Regions from separate parts of the Arthrobacter sp. Y3224198 genome, predicted to be linked through region 2. Evidence: predicted binding sites of a transcription regulator. Region 2 holds the regulator's gene; the other holds the start of a gene.
What was found. The regulator LexA, encoded in region 2, represses DNA repair genes until DNA is damaged. The targets are predictions, from matches to a motif close to TCGAACANNTGTTCGA.
Positions count from the first base shown of each region.

Region 1 (6,076 bases), on a different contig from region 2:
TCGGGGCGGCGTACGGCATCGCCTCGGTGGGCGGTCCGCTGCTGGGCGGATACCTCACGGATACCTGGTCCTGGCGGTGGGTGTTCTACATCAACCTGCCCATCGGCATCATTGCCCTGGCCATCATCATCACGGCGCTCCACCTGCCGCGGAACAGTGCATCGGGTATCCGGCTGGACTATGCCGGGGCCGGGCTGCTGGCCCTCGGCACCGCCGCCCTGGTGCTCCTGACCAGCTGGGGCGGCAACAACTACGCGTGGACCTCCCCGACCATCCTGACGCTGGCCGCGGTGGCAGTCGTCGCCGTCGCCTTGTTCATCCCCGTGGAGCTGCGGGCAAAGGAACCCCTGCTGCCGCTGCGGCTGTTCCGCATCCGCAACTTCCTGATCTGCACCCTGGTGGGTGTGGCCGTGGGGCTGGCGATGTTCGGCACCATCGGCTACCTGCCCACCTTCCTGCAGATTGTCAACGGGGCCTCTCCCACCCGTTCCGGGCTGATGATGCTGCCCATGGTGGCCGGCATGCTGATCAGCTCCATCGGAACCGGGCAGCTGATCTCCCGTACCGGCAAATACAAGATCTACCCCATCCTGGGCTCGGCAACCATGATTGTCGGGCTGGTCCTGCTCTCACGGATTTCCAGTACGACGCCGTACTCGTTCACTGCCGTGGGCATGCTGGTGCTGGGACTGGGCATCGGGGCACTGATGCAGAACGTGGTGCTGATTGTGCAGAACAGCGTCCCGCCTAATGACATGGGCACCGGGGTGTCCACAGCCAACTACTTCCGGCAGCTCGGCGCGTCACTGGGCATTGCCGTGTTCGGTTCGCTGTTCATCCACCGGCTCAATGACCGGTTGGCTTCCGCGCCCGCCGGGGCAGGGGACCCTGCATCCGGCGGTGCCAACTCGATCAGCCCGGAGATGATCCGGCGGCTTCCCGCCCCCGCGCAGGACTTCATCAAGTCTGCCTTCGGCGAAGCGCTGCCGCCCATCTTCCTGCTGGGAGTGCCCATCCTTGGGGTGGCGTTTGTCCTCACGTTGTTCATCGTGCAGCAGCCGCTGTCCAAAACCGCCCATCTGAAGGCGGAGACGGAGTAGGCGGCAATCCAGCGAAGGAAGTAGTCCTTTTATGTCCCACAAAGCACTGACGCCGCGTATTGCGGCGGCCCCGGTCCGGCCCGTGCCCGCGGTGCCCAGGCACCGCGGGGAGGCCGCCCAGGACGCGGAGCCGAAGCGGAATCTAGCCCTGGTCCTCACGGGCCTGCTGCTCTCGGTGTTGCTGGCGGCGCTCGACCAGACCATCGTGGCCACGGCACTGCCCACTATCGTGGGGGACCTCAACGGTCTGGAGCATCTGTCCTGGGTGGTGACCGCGTACATCCTCGCTGCCACCATAGGCCTGCCCATCTACGGCAAGCTGGGGGACCTGTTCGGACGCAAAAGCATCTTCATCTTCGCCATCGGAGTGTTCCTGGCCGGGTCTGTCCTTTCCGGGCTGGCACAGAACATGGGCCAGCTGATCGGCTTCCGGGCGCTGCAGGGCATTGGCGGCGGCGGGCTGATGATCGGGGCCCAGGCGGTCCTGGGCGACCTGGTCTCTCCCCGGGAGCGCGGCAAGTACATGGGCCTGATCGGCGCAGCCTTCGGACTCGCCTCCGTGGGCGGCCCGCTGCTGGGCGGCTGGATCACCGATGCCTGGTCCTGGCGGTGGGTGTTCTACATCAACCTGCCCATCGGGGCCGTGGCGCTCGCCGTCGTCATTTCCTCGCTGCACCTGCCCAAGCCCCGGGGCAGGCGTCCGAAACTGGACTACGCCGGCGCCGGGCTGCTGGCGGTGGCGAGCGCGGCGCTGGTCATGCTGACCACCTGGGCCGGCACCACGTACGCCTGGTCCAGCCCGCAGATCCTCGCCCTGGCCGCAATGACGCTGGCCGCGGGCACGGCGTTTGTCCTGGCGGAGAAGCGCGCTGCGGAACCCATCCTGCCGCTGGGGCTGTTCCGCGGCCGGAACTTCCTGCTGCCCGTCCTGGTGGGCATCGCCGTCGGCATAGCAATGTTCTCCACCATCTCCTATCTGCCCACGTTCCTGCAGATGGTCAACCGGGCCACGGCCACGCAATCGGGCCTGATGATGCTGCCGATGATGGGCGGGCTGCTGCTGACCTCGATCGGCACCGGGCAGCTGATTTCCCGTACGGGCAGATACAAGATCTATCCGGTGCTGGGCTGCGCGGTGATCATCGCCGGGCTCGTGCTGCTCTCACGGATCTCGGACACGACGCCGTATGGGTTCACTGCCCTTGGCATGCTGGTGATGGGCCTCGGGCTGGGGATGCTGATGCAGAACCTGGTGCTGATTGTGCAGAACAGCGTGCCCGGGCGGGACATGGGGGCGGCCATCTCCGCGGCCAACTATTTCCGCCAGATCGGCGCCTCGTTCGGTATTGCCCTGTTCGGCTCCATCTTCATCCACCGGCTGGACAACGAGATGGCGGCGCCGGTGGGAGCCGGGTCAGCCGTGGGAGGGGACATCAATTCCCTGAGCCCGGCCATGCTGCGCGGCCTGCCCGCACCGGCGCAGGACTTCATCGCCTCCGCCTTCGGACACGCCCTGCCGCCTATCTTCCTGCTCAGCGTGCCCATTGTGGCCGTGGCCCTGGTGCTGTGCCTGTTCATCAAAGAGGTTCCGCTGTCCACCTCGGTCCGGGCGGAAGCCGAAGAGGAAGTGTAGGAAGGCCTAGCCCGAGAAGCCGAGGAGAAGGAAGAAGAGCAGCGCAATCGACGCCATGACGCAGCCCAGCCACACCAGACAGGGGATGATGTACAACCGGGCCGCCAGCTTTTTGTGCCCGTTCGCCAGCGCGGCTATGAAGCCGCCAACCGATCCGATCAGGGCGATGAATCCCAGGACCGGTATCGCGTCCAGGAATCCTACTCCCTGGACGCCGCCGGCAAGGAGCCAGGCGAGGAGCGGCCACAGGGCAAGGGCCCAGATGATAGTCACAATGACCATTCCCGTGATTGCCGCCACGCTGAAGCGTTGCGGAGCGGGTTTCGAAGGGAACTGCTCCGGAGGCAGATAGCCCGGATAGACGGCACCGGCGGTGGGGAATGAAACCGGCTGGCCCATTTGCATGTGACCCGGCTGGCCCGCTTGTTGTCCCGTTTGTTGGCCCGGGCCGGCGTACGGGTTCACATACGGCATCGGCATGGCTTGGGGAGTGGCCAGCGGTCCGGAGGGCGCTGCATTTGGCGGACCGTACGTTTCGGGCTCCATGGGTGGCTCCTTAGATGGGTGGCGTGGCAACAGTGTGCCCTACGGAACGCTGTTTCGCCTCGCGCCTCCCCAGTGTGCTTGCCTCGATCTGCTCCCATCTCCCGCCAAGTGGTGCCCATTGTCAGCCGTCGGCCGTACACTGAAAAGAAGAGCGTTCGAATATATGTTCGAATTAGTTGCCAATCGATAACCGGTGGAACGCCGGTCAGGGCGGGGCGGCGTGCGGTGTGCACGCGTACCAGGCGGGGAGGGAAGCTGAATGGGTGTCTTCAGCGAAGCAATAGAGGTGGTGTGCTCGCCGGCGGGCAAGCCCCTGCGGCTGGTGTGGGGCGGGCATACCTACAAGGTGGGCGCCGATCCAGTGCGCTGGTATGAACGCCGCAACTGGTGGGAAGAGGAAACCCGGGCCGAACGCGGCCACGGTGCAGGGCTGGTGGATACCGAGATCTGGCGGGTTCAGGCCCGTGTCAGTGACCGCTCCGAGCTGCGCACCCTGGACCTCTCGCATCATGTGAACACCGACCGCTGGCGCCTGATCCGCATCCATGACGCGCTGAGGCCCAGTGCCTGAGGGGACAGTGCCCAACCGATGAGCTTTATCCACCTGCACGCAGCCACAGCCTTCAGCGCCCACTACGGAGTCTCCTGGCCCGAGGAGATGGCCGCAGCCGCTGCCGCGGACGGCGCAGATGCCCTCGCCTGCACTGACCGGGACGGGCTGTACGGAACGGTCAAGCACCTGCGCGCCTGCATGGAGGCAGGAATCGATCCCATCGTGGGGGTGGACCTCGCCGTCCTGGACAGCGGGAACGCCGTGACCGGGCGGGTGGTCATCCTTGCCCACGGCCGCAACGCCGGCGCCGGCTACCGTGCACTGTGCCGGCTGATCTCTGCCGCGCATGACTCCACCTCCGCCTCACGGGCCCGCACGGGCAAACCCGTGGGCGTGACCATGGAGCAGCTTGCCGCCTATGCGCAGGGAACGGTGGCGGAAGACGGGACGCCACACAGGGAGGGTGCGCCCGTGCTCACCATCCTGATAGGCCCGCAGTCCGACGTCGGGCAGGCCATGCGCAGCCGCAGCTATGCGGTGGCCCGTACGCTGTTCGCCCGCTGGCGCTCGGTGGTTCCGGCAGGGGCGCTCGCCGTCGAGGTAGTGACGCACCTTGCCCCGCCGGGGGAGAACCTCAGCCTCGCCCACGCGGTGCGGATGTTCCGCCTGGCCGATGAGATGCGCGTCCCCGCCATCCTGACCAATGCCGTGCGGTATGTGGACGAAGACGGCGCGGCCACGGCCGACGTGCTCGACGCCGCGCGCTCGCTGACCTCGCTCGCCCGGCTCCCGGACCGGCAGCCCAACGGGCAGGGCTGGCTCAAGAGCGCACGGGACATGACGGCCCTGGCGAAGGAGATCAGCTCGGAAGCCGGCTACGGCTCCTCCGGGGCGGTACGGATGCTTGCCGATACTGCGGCGCTCGCGGATACCTGCCGGGCTGACCCCGTGGCGGACCTGGGCTGGAAACAGCCCGTAGTCCCGGAAGCCTCGGTGATCGGTATCAGCGCCGAGCCCATGGCGGAGCTGCGCCTGCGCTGTGAGGCGGGGATTACCCGTCGCCTGCGGTCACGGGACTCGATAGCCGAAGTCCAGATGCGCAACCGGCTCGAACACGAACTGGGCATCATCGAACGGCTGGGCTTCGCCTCCTACTTCCTCACGGTGGCGGAAGTCTCGGACATGATCACGGGAATGGGGGTACGCGCGGCTGCCCGCGGTTCGGGCGCCTCTTCGCTGGTGAACTACCTGTTGGGAGTAAGCCACGTAAACCCGTTGGACCATGACCTGATCTTTGAGCGCTTCCTCTCCCGGGACCGCTCCACCTTGCCGGACATCGACATCGATGTGGAAAGCGCCGAACGGCACAACGTCTATCACCGCATCTTCGAACGCTTCGGCGCGGAACGCGTGACGCTGATGAGCATGCAGAACGGTTACCGGGCACGGGGAGCAGTGCGCGACGCCGGACTGGCCCTGGGGATGGCAGAAGAGGACATCGGAGCCGTGGCCAAGCAGCTGTGGCGCTTCTCGGCGCGCAACTTCCGTGAGGCGCTCGCCGAAAAACCGGAACTGCGGGATTTCTCCGGCCAGGTGGAAAACAGCAAACAGCTGGACCTGCTGGTGGACCTTACCGAGCGGCTGGACCGCCTGCCCCGGCACATTTCCATGCATCCGTGCGGGGTGATCCTGGGGGACAAGTCCCTGCTGGACCGTACCCCGGTGCAACCCAGCGGGCTGGGCCTGCCCATGTCCCAGTTCGACAAGCACGACATGGATCCCATGGGTATGCTCAAGCTCGATGTCCTGGGGGTGCGGATGCAAAGCGCCATGGCCTTTGCCGTGCGCGAGGTGGTGCGGGTGCATTCCTCCCGGGAAGAAGTCATTGCCGCCGGCGGGCACGGGGAGGATCCGGAGTTCATTGAGCCGGACGGCCGGATCAACCTGGACGCCGTGCCGTTCGACGACGAACCCACCTATGAGCTGATCCGCAGCACGCACACCCTCGGCTGCTTCCAGATCGAGTCCCCGGGCCAGCGCGAGCTGGTGGGCAAACTCGCCCCGCGTGAATTCAATGACCTGATCATCGACATTTCCCTGTTCCGGCCCGGTCCCATGAAATCCGACATGGTCCGGCCGTTCCTGGAGCACCGGCACGGTTTCTCACCCGAGGTGTACCCGCACGAGGCGCTGCGCCCGGTGCTGGCCGAAACCCACGGTGTGACTGTCTTCCACGAGCAGGTG
Region 1 is NZ_JBNHFG010000005.1:488-6,563, forward strand. Features, by position in the region: partial or broken gene AC5RUF_RS04085 (MDR family MFS transporter) at 1-1,100, shown strand, start outside; gene AC5RUF_RS04090 (MDR family MFS transporter) at 1,132-2,733, shown strand; gene AC5RUF_RS04095 (hypothetical protein) at 2,740-3,015, opposite strand; gene AC5RUF_RS04100 (DUF6504 family protein) at 3,539-3,850, shown strand; gene AC5RUF_RS04105 (DNA polymerase III subunit alpha) at 3,869-6,076, shown strand, end outside.
Region 1: a site for LexA is predicted at 3,435-3,450, ahead of AC5RUF_RS04100 (DUF6504 family protein). Genes of this name have one in related genera too.

Region 2 (6,076 bases):
GGACAAAGTTGGCGTCCGACGGCGCCGGCGTAAGTCCCAGTTCCCGAAGTTCACGCACAATCCGGTCCCGCTGGCCTTTGATGTCCTCCACATTGGCCAGCAGCGCTTCGGCATGGGTGAGGGCCGCGTTGGCGGTGGCCTGGGTGATGGCGGACAGGTGGTACGGCAGACGGACCAGCCGCAGGGCATCGGCAATCTGCGGCGCGGCAGCCAGGTAACCGATCCGCGCGCCGGCCAGGGCGAAGGCCTTGGACATGGTGCGCGAGACGATCAGCCGCTCGCGGCCGGGAAGCAGCTGCAGTGCGCTGGGAGTCTCGGTATGGGAGAACTCTGCGTAGGCCTCGTCCACCACGACAATCGCGTTGGATGCTTCGCCGGCCTCGTACGCCGCCTCGATCACGTCCAACCCCAGCGCGGTACCCGTGGGGTTGTTCGGCGTGCAGAGAATGATCACGGTCGGAGCCTGCGCCCGGATCTGTTCGGCCACTGAGGCCGGGTTCAGGGAAAAGTCCGTTTCCCGAGTGCCGGTGACGTAGGCTGTTCCGGTTCCGCTGGCCAGCAGCGGGTACATCGAATACGTGGGCGGGAAGCTCATGGCGGTGCGGCCGGGACCGCCGAAGGCCTGCAGGATCTGCTGCAGCACCTCGTTGGAGCCGTTGCCGGCCCAGATATTCTCCGCGGTAAGCCCGTGACCCAGGTACGTCGCCAGGTTCTCCCGCAATTTCGTGAATTCGCGGTCCGGGTACCGGTTAAGGCCGGAAACGGCCGCCTGGATTTCCTCGACAATCGCCTCCCGTACATGCCCGGGAAGTCCATGGGTGTTTTCGTTGACGTTCAGCAGGATCGGCACATCCAGCTGCGGTGCTCCGTACGGGCTCAGGCCGCGGAGATCTTCGCGCAGGGGAAGTCGGTTCAGGTTTTCCAGCTGTTCACTCACTTGTCCAGCTTAGGGTGCGGCCCGGTCCGGCAGTGAATTGAACGACGCGGCATGAAGCCGGAGCTGTGGCCGCCAGATGCCGGTGCATTCGTGACGACGGGTCCTGGGCGGCGGACCGTCCGGCGGTCAGGAGGCGACCGGAATGTAGAGCTGGCGGCCGGCGGGCACCGTGGCGTTGTCCAGGTTGTTCAGTTCAACGATGTCGGCCACGACATCGCGGGGATCGCGCTCCGGGGCGTATTCCGTGGCGAGGGACCACAGCGAGTCTCCGCTGGACACGGACACCTGGAGGGTACGGGTCTGTTCGGCGGAATCCGCCGATGCCATGGCCGGCGCGGTGAAGAAACCGACAAATGCCAGAAGCGCAGCGGTCGAAAACATCAGGGGCGCCCCCACCAGGACAAGCCGTCCACGGCGGGTCAGGCGCAGCGGCGCCTGGCCGGTACGGGGAGTGCTGCCGGAAGTGCGGGTGCTGCGGGTCGGTGCAAAGGGAATTACGTGTACTGACATCTCAATACCTTTCCGGTCCGAACCGCAGCGTGGCTTTGTCCGGTCCTTCCCGACTAACCCGGGAAGAACACTGTGCCTCGAAACTGCATTCGAACATCTGGTGGGCCCGGCGAGGTGTCGCAGGGCCGGACTCGAACGTATGTTCTAAGTGGTACTCGAACATTTCTAGCACTTATCTACGAACATTGTCGAGACTCGCTCGAATATATGTTTGATAAACGTGCTGCGCTCCCCTAGCGTTGAACCTGTCGGAAAGCGGCTGGAACCAACTAACCATCCGCCTCTGACAAAACGGTCCGGCACCGGTTACAGCACCGTCCGGGTCCAGTTAGACCGCCGAACCATTTGGCCCGCACCGGCGGGCCGACCGTGAAGGGAAGCCGACGTGGCCCGCAGGACTGTTTCCAATGGCAGCACCCCCTCCCCTGCCGTGCCCGCTCCGGCCGGCCGCAGCAAGGGTCTGACTGCCCGCCAGACCAAAATCCTCGAAACCATCCAGCGTTCCGTCAACGCCAACGGCTACCCGCCGTCCATGCGGGAAATCGGCGACGTTGTTGGCCTGGCCAGCCTCTCGAGCGTCACGCATCAGCTGACCCAGCTGGAGAAGCTGGGCTATATCCGCCGCGATCCCAAGCGGCCGCGCGCCATGGAAATCCTCGTGCCGCTGATGCTTCGGGACGCCCCTGCCCGCCGGGGCAACGGCCCTGCGGACGAGGCACGTCCGGACAGCACGGCGGGAACCACCCCGGCCGAGTCCGGGTCAAAGAGCGGCGCCTCGCACGTCAGCGACCTCACCACGGCCATTGACACGGCGATGGTTCCCCTGGTGGGCCGCATTGCGGCCGGCGGTCCCATCCTTGCCGACCAGCAGGTGGAGGAAGTGGTTCCGCTGCCCCGCCAGCTGGTGGGCCACGGCGACCTGTTCATGCTTCGGGTGGCCGGCGATTCCATGGTGGACGCAGCCATCTGCGACGGTGACTGGGTAGTGGTACGCCGCCAGCCCACCGCGGAGAACGGCGACATTGTTGCCGCCCTGCTCGAAGACGAGGCCACGGTGAAGACCTTCCGCCAACGCAACGGGCACACATGGCTGCTGCCGCAGAACACCCGCTACGAGCCCATCCTGGGCGATGAGGCCACCATCATGGGCAAAGTGGTTTCGGTGATGCGTTCCCTCTGACCCGGGCTGGTCCCCCGTGGCCAGAGCCCATTAACCAACAACAGTGCTTAATCAACAACAGCGCCGCCGGCTTCGAAGCCGGCGGCGCTGTTTTTATGGCTGGTTACATGCAGCGGTTGCCCGGCCCGGATGTCAGCCCCGGGATCCGGCATGTTGGGCCGAGAGCCGCTGGAGTGCCTGCAGCACCACGGAACGGTCGGTGGTGGACCAGAACGGCGGCAGCGCGGCCCGCAGGAAGCTGCCGTACCGTGCGGTGGCGAGGCGGGAGTCCAGGACCGCCACCACCCCCTTGTCGCCGGAGGCGCGGATCAGCCGGCCTGCGCCCTGGGCGAGCCGCACCGCGGCATGGGTGGCGGACACGCTCATGAAGCCGTTGCCGCCTGCCTTGGCTACCGCCCGGGTGCGGGCCGTCATCAGCGGATCATCCGGCCGCGGGAACGGAATACGGTCCATGATGACCAGCCGGCAGGAGGCTCCGGGCACGTCCACGCCCTGCCACAGCGACATGGTGCCGAACAGGCAGGTGGCGTCGTCGTCGGCGAACTGCTTAACCAGCGCCGACATGGTGGACTCACCCTGGCACAGGATCGGAAAATCGACCCGTCCCCGAAGGGCATCGGCGGCTTCCTCGGCAGCGCGCCGGGAGGAGAACAGTCCCAGTGCGCCGCCGCCGGACGCCTTGATCAGCGCTTCAATTTCGTCCAGCTGTTCCGGGGAGGTGCCCCGGCCGGGCTTGGGCAGATCCTTGGCAACATAGAGGACGCCCTGCCGGGGGTAGTCAAAGGGACTGCCGACGTCGGTGCCGGTCCACTTGGGCGCACCCGTTCCCAACAGTCCGAGGGCGCCTGCCACGGGCCCGAATTCCGCGCCGATCGCCAGCGTGGCCGAGGTCAGGACCACGGTGTGCCCGTCAAAGAGCCCTTCCCGCAGCCGCCCGGCAACGGACAGGGGCGCCACGTTGATGGTGGGCGGGGAGTCCTCTTCGGGGGCGGTGTAGCCGGCCCCGGGCGAGAAGGTGCTGGGACGGGACGTCCAGAGGACTTCCCCGGAGTTCACGGCGTCCAGGATGCGTTCGCACAGCTCCTGCACGGCCATCAGCCGGGAGCGGGCCATCTGCCGTCCGCCGTCCACGTTGTCGCCCTCGGGCTTGGAATCGGAAAGCGCGGTGCGGGCGGATTCGCGCACGTGGCCCAGGACCATTTCCTGGTCCTCCGAAAGCCCGGACAGCAGCCCGGACGGAACGGGGGCAAACACCTGGTCAAACGCACGGCCGGCAGCGGCCAGCGGTTCCATGGTGGCGGAGGTGTGCTTGCGGGCAGCGGAAACCGCCGCCGAGATGATGGTCCCGGACAACTGGCCGGTCACGGCACCCGTGACCCGGTCCTGCAATTCGTGGGCCTCGTCAATGACCACCACGTCATAGTCCGGCAGCACGGCCAGGCCTTCAAAGGCGGCGATGGCAAGCATCGCATGGTTGGTGATCACCAGGTCGGCTTCGGCGGCCTTGGCCCTGGCCCGTTCACTGAAGCAGGCTTCGGCCACGGGGCATTTCTGGGCGCCGAGGCACTCCATAGAGGTCACGGAGACCTGGCGCCAGGCCCGGTCGCTGACGCCGGGCAGCAGTTCGTCCCGGTCTCCGGTTTCGGTTTCCTGGGCCCACTCCTGCAGCCGGACGACGTCGCGACCCAGTGCCGAGGTGGGTCCGCCGGACGGGGCCGGGTGCGGCACGGCTTGCTCGTCGCCGAGCATAAAGAGTGTTCCGGCCTCGTCTTCCTCGGGGAACCCGCCGCCGGTCTTGTGGACGCACACATAGTTGCTGCGGCCCTTGAGCAGGGCAACATCCACCTCGCGGGGAAGCTGGGGCTCCAGGGTCTTCAGCAGGCGCGGGAGGTCCCGGCCCACGATCTGGGACTGCAGGGCCAGGGTGGCGGTGGACACCAGCGCGGGCTTCTCGCTTTCCAGGGCGTGGCTGATCAGCGGAATCAGATACGCCAGGGACTTTCCCGTGCCGGTGCCGGCCTGGACCAGCAGGTGGTCACCGGACTCGATCGCCTCCGCCACCTGCCGGGCCATCTCGTGCTGCCCCGGACGGTTCTGCCCGCCCATGCCAGAGACGGCAGCATCAAGAAGCTCGAGGACCTGCTCCGGCCCCTCAGCGGACTTCCTACCCATGGGTCACGAACGGCTCCAGCTCCGCGGCCAGGCCTTCGCGGACCTTGACGTGCAACCGAGTTCCGGTCTCCACATGGTCCAGCGCAATGATTTCCGCATCCTGCTGATGCAGCCGGGACACGACGTCGCCGCGCTCGTACGGCACCAGCAGCTCCAGGTCCACTCCGGGACGGGGAATGCCTTCGGAGATGGCCTGCAACAGCTCGGGGATGCCTTCCCCGGTACGCGCCGAAACCACCACGTGACGGCTTTCACGCTGGCGCAGCCGCTCCAGGACAAACGGGTCGGCGGCGTCGGCCTTGTTGAGCACGATGATTTCGGGGACCTTGCGGGCATCCACTTCGGCCAGGACCGTGCGGACCGCGGCAATCTGGCCTTCAGGGTCAGGGTGCGAGGCATCAACGACGTGGAGGATCAGGTCTGCATCGGCCACTTCCTCCAACGTGGAGCGGAAGGCCTCCACCAGCTGCGTGGGCAGGGACCGGACAAAACCGACGGTGTCCGCCAGCGTGTAGCCGATGCCGTCCTCCGTCTGCGCCTTGCGGATGGTGGGGTCCAGGGTGGCAAACAGGGCGTTTTCCACCAGCACGCCGGCGTCGGTCAGACGGTTGAGCAGGGACGACTTGCCCGCGTTGGTGTACCCGGCAATGGCAACCGACGGCACGGCGTTGCGCTGGCGGTTGGCACGCTTGGTTTCGCGGGCAGGCTTCATCCCCGCAATTTCGCGGCGCAGTTTGGCCATCCGCGTACGGATCTTTCGGCGGTCCAGCTCGATTTTGGTTTCACCGGGACCGCGCGATCCCATGCCGGCGCTGGCGCTGCCCACCTGGCCGCCGGCCTGGCGGGACATGGATTCGCCCCAGCCGCGCAGGCGCGGGAGCAGGTACTCAAGCTGGGCAAGCTCCACCTGGGCCTTGCCTTCGCGGGACTTGGCGTGCTGGGCAAAGATGTCCAGGATCAGCGCGGTACGGTCAATGACCTTGACCTTGACAATGTCTTCCAGGCCGCGGCGCTGTGACGGTGCCAGTTCGCTGTCCACGATCACGGTGTCCGCGCCGGTGGCCATCACAATGTCCTTGAGTTCCTGGGCCTTGCCGGAACCAAGGAAGGTGCCCGGGTCCGGCTTGAGCCGGCGCTGGATAATGCCGTCCAGGACTTCGGATCCTGCGGTCTCGGCCAGGGCGGCAAGCTCCTTGAGGGAGTTCTCCGCATCTGCTGCGGTGCCTTCGCTCCACAGCCCGGCCAGCACCACCCGTTCCAGCCGGAGCTGGCGGTAT
Region 2 is NZ_JBNHFG010000016.1:35,476-41,551, forward strand. Features, by position in the region: gene AC5RUF_RS10470 (histidinol-phosphate transaminase) at 1-937, opposite strand, end outside; gene AC5RUF_RS10475 (LysM peptidoglycan-binding domain-containing protein) at 1,064-1,447, opposite strand; gene lexA (transcriptional repressor LexA) at 1,878-2,627, shown strand; gene AC5RUF_RS10485 (ATP-dependent DNA helicase) at 2,760-4,799, opposite strand; gene hflX (GTPase HflX) at 4,792-6,076, opposite strand, start outside.